Regions from separate parts of the Thalassospira sp. ABL2_045 genome, predicted to be linked through region 2. Evidence: riboswitches for the same ligand, from Rfam matches in the RefSeq annotation. Region 2 holds a riboswitch; the other holds the start of a gene.

Region 1 (5,901 bases), on a different contig from region 2:
TTCTGCAATTCACCCGCGGGCACGGTATAGGGAATGCCACTGCCGTAATTGACCCGCACCACTTCTTGCCCGTCATGATCAAGATAGCGGATCTGGTCATAAATCCCGCGGCGCAAGGCAAACAGCTCATACTCGCTGGCAAGCTGCGCCCTGTCGGTACGCCCGTCTATGACCGCGTCAAGCTGGGTGCTCTCGGACAGGATCAGCAGATCAGACACCACCACATTGATGCGCTCGCGCATGATGGCAATCGATTTATCCAGCGCAAAGGATTGGTCATCGGCGATCTGCTTGCCCCGGACATTCGCCCGCTCCCAGGCCAGCAACCCGATGACGAGCAGGAACACCGCACTAAGCGGCACAAAACAGGCAAGGAAGGATTTCAGATGACCGAATTTGATCATGGTGCTTTTGGCTTTTCGCTCTTGGGCTTTGGGGCTCTCGCGTTTTTGGGCCCCTGATCGTCGCAAGGATGCGATCCTGTGCACATAGCGCGGGCTGCCAGCAGATCACATATTATGCGGTCGTATGATCCCATACATGCGTTTCCTCCCAGCATTTACAAGACACCGCCTGAAATTTTTCAAATTTTATTATTTTAAATCATATTATTATCATATTTTCATTTATTATAACTATTCCAATAAATGCAAAGAGATTAGCCTATACGTCTTATTAAAATGCTTCAGGGTCCCCTTGGCGTCATCTGACTGCGTCATACCACCCACGGCACCTGCGCCCCAAAACCCGGCACGCCTCCCCGCCTAAATCACACCACCGAAAATCCCACGATCAAATCCGGACGTGCACGCCGGGCGAACACATTCCTCATACAATTTGATTTGCGCGGTTTTGGCACATCGCCATAAAAAAATCCCGCGGGGCGCAAACCCCACGGGATTTTTCATTTATTTTGAATAATCGGCCCGATTATTCAGGAAGTTTGAATACCGGCAGGACCGAGCCTTCATACTTGGTTTCGATGAATTTGCGGACCGCATCATCGTGATAGGATTCAACCAGCGTTTTGACCCACGGCTCATCCTTGCGCGCCGTCTGGGTGACGATCACGTTGGCATACGGGCTGTCATTGCCTTCGATTGCAATCGAATCCTTGATCGGGTTCAGACCGGCTTCGAGCGCATAGTTGGTGTTAATCGCCGACGCATCCAGATCATCAAGCGAACGCGGCAGCTGGGCCGCATCGAGCTCTACAAAGCTGATATCCTTGGGATTTTCGATGACGTCAAGCGGGCTGACGACAAGACCAACCGCCGGATCAACCTTGATCAGACCATGGGACTGCAACACCAGAAGCGCACGGCCGCCATTGGTCGGATCGTTCGGAATGCCGACTTCGGCACCTTCGGGCAGCTCATCAAGGCTTTTGATTTTGTTGGAATAAATGCCCATCGGGGTCAGGATGTTGTACCCAACCACCGACAGCTCATAACCACGGTCCTTGATCTGGTTATCCAAATACGGCACATGCTGGAAACTGTTGGCATCGAGATCGCCATCATCAAGCGCCTGGTTCGGGATAACATAGTCCGAGAAGCTGACCAGTTCGATGTCCAGGCCCTTGGTGGCAGCCACCTTGACGACTTCTTCCATGACTTCTTCATGCGCACCCGGGGTGACGCCGATCTTGATCGCGTCATTGGCCAGTGCCTGGCCGGTCAGGGCCGATGCGAGGACGGCAGCCGCCGTCAGTTTAAAGAAAAACCGCATTGTAAAACTCCTTGTTTTCTTTTGGGTTTGTGCGGGAATTTGGCGAATGTGAGCAACCCTCACATTCGGATTTTGTTCGATGAAAGGCTCAGATATTCCGCTTGTCGGCCTTGCGCGCCAGATAGTCGCCAAAGCTTTGCACCGCTTGCACGACAACGATCAGGGTGATGACAACGGCTGCCATCACATCCGGGCGGAAGCGCTGATAGCCATAGCGAATACCAAGATCACCAAGACCGCCGGCACCAACGGCCCCCACCATGGCGGAATAGCCAATCAGGGTGACCGCCGTCAGGGTCAGACCGTGAATGATGCCAGGCAGTGCTTCGGGCAGAAGAACCTTGGTCACGACCTGCACCGGGCGGGCCCCCATGGCCTGGGCCGCTTCGATCAAGCCGCCATCCACTTCGCGCATCGCCCCTTCGATGATCCGGGCAATGAACGGAATGGCAGCAACCGTCAGCGGCACAATCGCCGCTGAGGTGCCTATCGAGGTGCCGACGACAAAGCGGGTAAAGGGAATGATCGCAACTGCGAGAATGATGAAGGGCACGGAACGCGTCGCATTGACCAGCGGGCCAAACAGGCGCTGAAACCACAGCGCTTCAAACAGCTCACCCCGGCCAGAGGTCGCCAGCAACACGCCCAGCGGCAAGCCAAACACGGTGGCAATACCAAGCGAAACCGCGACCATATAGATGGTTTCCCAGGTCGCCTGCAGCAGAATGGGTGCAAGGGTTGAAAACATGACTTAGCCCTCCTGCCCGGCTGCAACGCCGGTGTTGTTATCGCTGTCCGATCCGGCGCGGAAATCCATGAATTCATCGGCCAGAAGGGACTGCGTGGTTGCGTGCTTGGGATCGGCAAAAATACCCTCCACGCCGCCTTCTTCGACGATTACACCGCCATCCATCACCGCGACACGGTCACAGAGCGCTTTGACCACCGCCATTTCATGGGTGATCACGACCATGGTCAGTCCGAGGCGTTTGTTGATGTCCTTAAGCAGCGTCAGGATCTGACGGGTGGTTTCCGGATCAAGGGCCGAGGTGACCTCGTCACAAAGCAAAACCTTGGGGTTCGATGACAGCGCGCGTGCAATACCGACACGCTGTTTTTGGCCCCCGGAAAGCTCAGCCGGATAGCGGTCGCGCTTTTCTTCCAAGCCCACAAGCGGCAACAGCGGATCAACCGCCTTGGCAATCTCGGCCTTGCTGGCACCGGCCAGTTCAAGCGGCAGTGCAATATTGTCATAGACCGTGCGCGAAGACAGAAGGTTGAAGTGCTGGAACACCATGCCAAGCTGACGGCGGAACAGCGGCAAATCACGTTTGGACAGGGTCGTGACATTGGTGCCATCGACCGTCACCGTCCCGGATGTCGGGTGTTCAAGCAGGTTGATGCAGCGGATCAGCGTGGATTTGCCCGCGCCGGAACGGCCAATGACGCCAACGATTTCGCCTGCTGCAATATCGAGATTGATGCCGCGCAATGCGATATGTTCGTCGCTGCCACGCCGGGCCGCATAAGTTTTATGGACGTTCGAGAGCCGGATCATGGGTCTCAACCTTTCCGTAGATACAAAAAAACCGCCGCGGCTTAACCGAGGCGGTCGTACATACGGAGCATATACGCCCTCTCGCTTTAGCCGCATTTTTAACGCGCCCGCAAGCTGAGGAGCAAATCGGCGCGATCAATGAGTCCTGTGTATCTGACTAGACGTCATTCTTCAACAGGTAAAATCATGCAATCTACGCATGGCATATATGAAATCGCCATATATTACAGAGTTTTATGTGTTTAATGAGAGTGACGCGCTGTCCAGCAAGCAACCAAAACGCAATCAGCTTTCGGCCTTTTTCTCCCACGCGCCTTGCGGGGTTTGTTGCCAGTAGGACAGTTTGTGTCCGGCGTCTTTCCAGTCTTTCCAGCGCGTACGGGCTTCTGCCACCGCATCGCGGTCGCGGTCATCAAACAGCATGATGACGCGTTCATACTCGCTGACCTTCTCGCTCATGGCGCGGTCGGCCAGGAACAGGAATTGGGCCCCGTTGGGATTTTCATCCTCGTCGGTCAGCCAGACCGGCTGCATTTCGGCGTCGCCATCGGATTTCGACCCATGGGGCAACCAGCTTGCCGGGTCATAGGTCCAAAGCAGGGTATTGATGGCCTCGATCCGTTGGTCATTGCCGGTCATCACCACGGCACGCTTTTCGCGCTCCAGCGTTTTGGAGAGCAATGTGGGCAAGGCCCGTTCCAGCGGCATGCTGGTGAGATGGTAAAACCAGATATCAGCCATAAGGCGGTTTTATCCCGAACATGAAAATGGGGCAAGGTGATCAACACCCTGCCCCACAAATTCCATCCCAGCGCGGTGCGCGCGGGCTTAGTTTTCGTAGTTATCGGCAACAAAGCGATCAAGCAGACGCACGCCAAAGCCGGTCGCGCCCTTCGGCGTGACTTCCTTGTCGGACGTTGACCAGGCCATGGCGGCGATATCAAGATGCGCCCATGGGCGATCCTTGGTGATAAAGCGCTTGAGGAACTGGGCAGCCGTGATCGAGCCCGCCGCACGACCGCCGACATTTTTCATGTCGGCAATGTCGGATTTAAGCTGCTTGTCATAGCCAGATCCCAGCGGCAGACGCCAGACGGTTTCATCAACCGAAAGACCGGCCGTGCTGATCTGGGTCGCCAGATCATCATTGTTGGCAAACAGACCGGCATTTTCATGGCCAAGCGCAATGATAACCGCCCCGGTCAGGGTTGCCAGATCAACGATCAAACGCGGATCATGTTTTTCCTGCACATAGGTCAGGGCATCACAGAGAACCAGACGGCCTTCGGCGTCGGTATTGATGACTTCAATCGTCTGACCGGACATGGAGGTCACGACATCGCCCGGACGCTGTGCGGTCGATGACGGCATGTTTTCAACCAGACCAATCACACCGATCACGTTGCATTTCGCCTTGCGACCCGCAAGCGCCTTCATCAGGCCGGAAACCACACCGGCCCCGCCCATATCGAACTTCATGTCTTCCATGCCGGCGGCGGGTTTGAGCGAGATACCACCGGTATCAAAGGTCACACCCTTGCCAACGAAGGCGACGGGTGCGTCCTTTTTCTTGCCGCCGTTCCAGCGCATGACAACCATGGCCGGTTTCTGGGCCGACCCCATGGCAACGCCCAGAAGCGCGCCCATGCCAAGCTTTTTCATTTCCTTTTCGTCAAGGACCTCAATTTCCACACCCAGCTTTTCAAGGGCTTTGACTTCCTTGGTGAAGCTTTCGGGATGAAGAACGTTGGCCGGCTCGGACACCAGATCGCGGGTGAAGAACACGCCTTCGACGACCTTTTTGGCAGAATCAAACTGCTTCTTGGCGTCCTTGTGATCGTGGGCTGAAATCTTCAGCGCCTTGAGAACCGGCTTGTCTTCCTTGGTTTCAGTGGTGCGATATTTGTCGAAACGATAATCGCGCAGCATCGCACCGGTTGCGAAATCAGACGCCAGACCTTCCATGTCAAAGAGAACGGAAAGCTCCTTCTCGCCGGTCGAGATGGCACGCGTGGTGACAGAGCCGCCGAGTTTCTGCGCGGCAATCACGTCAAATTCGGCTTCCTTGCCGATCCCGAAAATGATCACGCGCGACAGATCGACATTGGCCGGTGCCAGCACCTGCAGGCTCTGGCCCGATTTACCCTTGAAGGTCGACGCCTTGATCGCCTTGGTGATCGCACCACCGGTTGCCTCATCAAGTGCAACGGCACTGGGCATCAGATCGGCACCTTCGGTCGCAAAGGCGATAACCGCACCGCTTTTCGGAATGGCGAGATCGGAAAACGTGATCTTCATGGTGAACAGGACTCCTGTCATGTTTCGGGGCGCAGCCCTTGATCAAGCAACTGCAAACAAATTGATGCTCCTAATCTAGCGCGTTAAACGCGGTTGAAAAGGCTTATCGTTGAAAAAGAACGTGATGGCTGGCGACCATACCGAAGACAGCTGATCTTTCTTACGATCTTGGTCATGATATTTGGTGTTGGGCAAATTGACATTGCGCAGAGACTTGCGAACAAAAACATTACATCATAATTTTATGGTATATTATTCGCATTATCGGAAGAAGACCCCATGCAGCCTTTTATTCCCCGCCGTCTGGAGCCTGT
Region 2 (5,901 bases):
AATCAACTGTTGATCGGTAATTTGACTGTGAAAACAGCGCCGTCTGGTCCTGTTGCAGTGAGGCGAAGTTCACCGTTATGGGTGCTGATCAGTTCGCGCGCGATGGCAAGACCAAGTCCCGTACCGCCTTCGCGTCCACTGCCAGCAAACGGTACGAACAGGTTCTTGATCGCCTTTTCAGGCAGTCCCGGTCCGTTATCGGTGATGATAACGTCAATGAAATTGTGCGTTTTTCCCGGTTCGGTGCGGCTTTCCGTACCGTTTTCTGGTTCAGGCTGAATTTTGTGGGTGATGGTTACAACAGTGGCCCCGGCTTCGATCGGGTTGCGCATCAGGTTGCTAAAGGCGCGAAACAGCATGTCGTAATCGGCTTCAAGCATGACATCGTCGGGAAGGTCGATCTCGATACGGGTTGGGCAGGGTTCATCGTCCTTGCGCGCATCACCCATAACACCATCAAGAAGCTGCTCGCATTTTTGCAGCAAGATCTGATCACGGATTTCTTCAATCAGCTCAATCAGGGTAAAGGTCGCCAAATCACGTGGCGGCGGGGTTTCACGCGCAAATGACAGGGTTTGTTCACTGATATAAACCGCGCGTTCCATCGATGATAACAGGCGTGGCACAACAGCGCGGACTTCGTCATCTTCGCTTTTGGCAAGTTGTTCTGTCATCAGCATCGAGGTGGCCAACGCATTGCGCAAATCGTGACTGATCTTGGTGGCTGCCGTGCCAAGGGCGGCAAGGCGGCGGCGCTGATTAAGCATCGCCTGAATGTCTTGCTGCATCATCGCCAGTTCCTGGCGCGCCACACCAATCTCGTCATCACGTTCGCCCGGCGTGATCAGGGCAGCTTTGTCCTGCGGGTCTTCGCGAAAACGAATCATGTCATGGGTCAATGTCCGCATCGGGCGGACCAGCAGACGGTTAAGCGCGAAATAGACCAGGCCTGCGGTAAAGAACGAGATCATCAGCGACAGGCCGAACACCCGCCAGCCGAAATTGCGCATGGCCTCAGTGAGGCGATCTTCGTGAACAAGGACTTCGATCTCGAAATCTGGCGCCATGGATGGCATGCCAACCACGCGCAATACCCGATTTTCGGTCTGGCTAAGGGTTGATAACCCCTCCATCAGCGCCATCGGGATCGAGAAATCTGTCAGCTGAACCTCCTTGTCGACCTTGGCGGGCATGTCATCACGCTGAAGCAGCAATTTGCGATCTTCACGCCGCAGAATGACCGCCTCAATCCCGGCATTGGACAGAAGTTCACGTTCAAGATCATCGGGGATCATCTGATCAGGCGTGGCTTCAAGGGCGAGGGCCGCGAGATAGCCTGAATCAAGATGCGCCTTGAGCCAGTCAATGCGAAAGCGTGCGACAGAGGGGGCAAAAACAAACACCTCTGCCAGCATCACAAAACTTACCGTCAGCACCAGAAGGCGCGCGGAAAGCGATTTGGCCCAGGGGGGCAATTTGAGATGCCGGTTATTCATTTTTGGATGTTAGGCCAATAAGGCGAAAAAAGTACAGCAATACAGATGCTTGTTTTCATGCGCGATCCAGGCAAGCCGGTTATCCGAACTTCAGCAGGAACCGCACCAGATTGCGCGTTTTTTCGCTAAACAGACTGGGCGTGTACCAAGCGCCAGCGACGCGTTTGGACAGTTCACCAAGGGTCGGATAGGGCGCTATCATCCCGGCAATTGCGCCGATCTTCATTTTCTTGCTGATGGCAAGCGACCAGACGCCGATCAGCTCGCCTGCCTGCCGCCCGACAATGGCAGCGCCAAGAATTCGGCCTTTCGGCGTGGTGATGACCTTGATGAAGCCTTCGGTTTCGGCTTCTGCGCGGGCGCGATCGTTTTCCGCGTAGTCCCATGTCACAACGCGGATATCATCGCCGAACTTCTCGCGCGCTGTTGTTTCGGTCAGGCCGACCTGTGCCAGTTCCGGGTTGGTATAGGTTACCCATGGCACGCCACTGTGATCGACCTTGGCCGGAAGGCGGAAAAGCGCGTTACGGATCACGATGCCCGCGTCATACCCCGCCATGTGGGTAAATTGCAGCCCGCCGGTGACATCACCAATCGCAAACACCTTGCGGTTTGAGGTGCGCAGACGGGCATCAACCGAAATACCGCGGTCGCTGTGCTCAATGCCGGCATCTGACAAGCCAAGGTTTTCCACATTGGGTTTGCGGCCGGTTGCCAGCAAAAGGTGGCTGCCTTCAAGGGTGATCTCGATGCCCTGATGTTCGATCACGACCCTGATCTGATCATTTACATCAAGGACTTCCTTGGTTTTGGCACCTTCATAAAGACTGATGCCATCGGCCTTGATGCGGTCACGCACCACAGCCACCAGATCCGGATCATCCTTGGGCAGGATGGTGCCCATTTCAATCACGGTCACCTTTGCGCCGAGCTGTTGATGGGCCTGCGCCATTTCCAAGCCGATAGGGCCGCCACCAATAATGATCAGATGATCCGGGCGGCTACGGTTTTCAAAAATGGTTTCGTTGGTGAAATAGCAAACGCTTTCCAGTCCCGGGATGGGCGGAACAGCCGCGCGCGAACCCGTGGCAATGACAAAGCGTTTGGCCCTGATTGTGGTGTCGTCGGCAACGACTTCGCGCGGGCCGATAAAGCGGGCTTCGGCCTGAATAACGGTGCAGCCGAGGTCTTCGAATCGCTCAACCGAATCATGCGGGGCAATGCCCGCAATGACGGAATGCACATGATCGATTGCGCGGCCAAAATCGACATCGACTTGGCCAGTAGCAACACCAAACCGGGATGCACGGCGCGTATTTTCCGCGGCATGACCGGCCGCCAAAAGCGCCTTGGACGGAACGCAACCTGTATTAAGGCAATCACCCCCCATCTTGCCCTTTTCGATCAGGACAACCTTTGCGCCCATCTGGACCGCACCCGCCGCGACAGACAGACCACCGGAGCCGGCGCCAATCACGCAGATATCGGTATCGATGATTTTACTCATGTGAGTTGGCCCCGCTTTTACGTTGGCGCAGTTTCTTATAGGCGACTGGCAACAGGGCCAGCACGGCCAGTCCAATGATCGGGGTCAGGATACGCGGTTCAAAGATGATGCCAAGATCAGGTGTCTTGCCCTGATCAAACAAGGCACCAAGCCCATCGCCGATAGACGCATAGACAAAGGTGCCCGGAATAATGCCGATCATGGTTCCCAAAACAAAGGAGCGCAATTTGACGCCAAGAAGGGCGGGCACAAGATTGACCAGCCAGAACGGGAAAATCGGGATCAGGCGCAACACCATCAGATAGCTGAATGCGTTTTCAGCAAAGCCTTCTTCCATCTTGCGAACGGCGTTACCGGCCTTGGCCCGCATCAGATCATAAAACGCATAGCGCGCGGCCAGATAAACAATTGTCGCGCCAATGGTGGCCCCGACCACAACATAGGTCGTCGCAAGAGGCGATCCGAACAGAAAGCCACCGGTAATGGTCAGGATCGATCCGATCGGCAGAGACAGCGCGACCGAAACAACATAAAGCCCCATAAAGACCAGAACGCTTGAAACCGGATTGTCGGCAACAAAACCCTGCAACAGGTCGCGGTTTTCACGCAGTGAATCAAATGACAGCACATCAAGGATGCCGCTCGCCCATGCCAGAACCAGCCCGCAAATCAGGATTATCACCGGCAAAAGCTTGCGCCAGAGCGGCTTGGGCGCGCCTTTGGTTTCTGCCGGGAATTCTGGTTTCTGGTCGGACAAGTGTGACACCATTGAACTGGTTTTAGTCATTTATTTCAGGCTCTTGCAAGTCGTGTGTTCGCTACGATGTGCAAATCCCGAAAAACAGGATCGCATTATTTGATCCAACATTAGAGAGAAATTTCAAAACTTGCTTATGAACTGCTTTCACCATTCCGTGAGCTGCGATTGTGTTATCCGATGCGTAAGCGCATCCGGATATGCGCAAAAATCCTGAGGGTGTGGCGCTTGACGTAGGGGAAAACTGGTCGTATCGTCAGCGCATCGTGGGATTTGTCGACCGGCTTGCGGCCACGTAAAAAATCGCTAAAGAGGGGTGTTCTGGCTTCGGCCCTGACCCATTCACGCCGGTCAGGGTTTTTTTGTGTCCGGATCACACCAATATCCGGGCATGTAGGAGCAAGACGATGACGACCGAAAAAAAGGCTTCCGATAACTGGCGCGCGGCGACCCGTTCTGTACGTGGCGGCACAGCGCGCAGCGGCTTTTGCGAGACTTCCGAAGCCATCTTTATGAATTCCGGCTATGTGTATGACACCGCCGCCGAGGCAGAGGCCTCCTTTGATGGCAGTGGCCCGGAACGTTATGTCTATTCCCGTTTTGCCAATCCGACCGTTGGGATGTTCGAAGAGCGCCTTGCCCTGATCGAGGGCGCGCAATATTGCCGTGCGACGGCATCGGGCATGTCAGCGGTGTGGAATGCATTGGCAGCCAGCACCAAGGCTGGTGGTCGTGTGGTTGGATCGCGCGCCTTGTTCGGTTCGTGTGAATTTATCCTGACCACGCTACTGCCGCGGTTCGGGGTTGAAACCGAACTGGTGGATGGCACCGACAAAGACGCATGGGAAAAGGCGCTGTCGAAACCAGCAGACGCGGTTTTCCTTGAAACCCCGTCGAACCCGACGCTTGAGGTTCTTGATATCGCCTTTATCTCCGAGCTGGCGCACAAGGCCGGTGCAAAGGTGATTGTCGATAACGTGTTTGCCACCCCGATCCTGCAAAAGCCGATGGAACTGGGGGCTGATATTGTCGTCTATTCTGCGACCAAACACATCGATGGTCAGGGCCGCTGCCTTGGCGGTGCGATCCTGTTTAACGACAAGGAATGGCATGACGAACACCTGACCACGTTCCTGCGTCATACTGGGCCAAGCATGAGCGCATTCAATGCCTGGGTGCTGCTCAAAGGGCTTGAAACGCTAAGCCTGCGTGTTGATCAGCACATCCGCAATGCAACTGCATTGGCCGAATTCCTTACGGAACAGCCACAGGTGTCACGCGTTCTTTATCCGGGACTGGAAAGTCACCCGCAGCACGAATTGGCAATGCGTCAGATGTCTGGCCGTGGTGGTGGATTGATTGCGATTGAGCTTGCCGGGGGCAAGGCGGCGGCATTTTCGCTGCTTGATAACCTCAAGCTGATTGATATTTCCAACAACCTTGGCGATGCAAAAAGTCTGGCAACCCATCCCTGGACCACGACCCATCAGCGTGTGCCAGCCGAAGACAAGGTTGCGATGGGTATTACCGAAGGCATGCTGCGTCTATCTGTCGGTCTGGAAGATATTGATGACCTCAAGGAAGACCTGTTGGCAGCCCTTGCCGTTTAAAAGCTTGGTACAACAGTAATCCTGACATCGATCTGGCCCGTACATTGTGCGGGCCCTTTCGTATTCGCCCCGATCTTATGCCGGTTTGTTTTGACAGGCGACTGGTAGTTTCGGGACGGATTGTTTAGGGTCAGGACCTATTAATTTGATTGGAATGGCATACGTTATATATGTGGGATCCAAGGAAAAGCCCGCCGAGCGGGTGGGAACCCCGCGCAAGGGGTTTGACGCAGGAGCTTGCAAATATAACGTCTGTCCTGCGGATCGATCAGATTTGCACGGCCTACTTTGTCGCAAAAACTTGAAAGATGTATATCTTCCGGCGTTTTTGCTTCGCGTATCCGAACAAATCTGATCGACCATTCGAACCAAATTAATAGGTCCTGACCCTGCATAAAGGTCCATCAATCGCAATCTTGGCTGATGCAAATTGACTGGAACACCCTTGGCCCGGAGATATGCATGTATTCGACCGTAACCCACGACATCAAGGTATCGGTAAAGCCGATGTTCCTCGAGGACGAATCTGAT

Evidence for each region. A riboswitch is a leader RNA that binds a small molecule or an ion and turns the genes downstream of it on or off. The one in region 2 is predicted to bind S-adenosylmethionine.
Region 1: it holds a riboswitch for S-adenosylmethionine, as region 2 does, so the genes downstream of both, ACXAIA_RS04515 (methionine ABC transporter ATP-binding protein) here and metZ (O-succinylhomoserine sulfhydrylase) in region 2, are expected to answer to the same signal.

What each region holds. Positions count from the first base shown of each region.
Region 1 is NZ_JBSWYV010000002.1:88,849-94,749, forward strand. Features, by position in the region: gene ACXAIA_RS04500 (diguanylate cyclase domain-containing protein) at 1-404, opposite strand, end outside; gene ACXAIA_RS04505 (MetQ/NlpA family ABC transporter substrate-binding protein) at 931-1,731, opposite strand; gene ACXAIA_RS04510 (methionine ABC transporter permease) at 1,820-2,479, opposite strand; partial or broken gene ACXAIA_RS04515 (methionine ABC transporter ATP-binding protein) at 2,561-3,289, opposite strand; SAM riboswitch at 3,355-3,432, opposite strand; gene ACXAIA_RS04520 (DNA polymerase III subunit chi) at 3,575-4,030, opposite strand; gene ACXAIA_RS04525 (leucyl aminopeptidase) at 4,118-5,587, opposite strand; gene ACXAIA_RS04530 (DUF2798 domain-containing protein) at 5,867-5,901, shown strand, end outside.
Region 2 is NZ_JBSWYV010000015.1:88,720-94,620, forward strand. Features, by position in the region: gene ACXAIA_RS17995 (ATP-binding protein) at 3-1,496, opposite strand; gene ACXAIA_RS18000 (dihydrolipoyl dehydrogenase family protein) at 1,576-3,003, opposite strand; gene ACXAIA_RS18005 (TVP38/TMEM64 family protein) at 2,996-3,790, opposite strand; SAM riboswitch at 4,017-4,091, shown strand; gene metZ (O-succinylhomoserine sulfhydrylase) at 4,168-5,370, shown strand; gene apaG (Co2+/Mg2+ efflux protein ApaG) at 5,833-5,901, shown strand, end outside.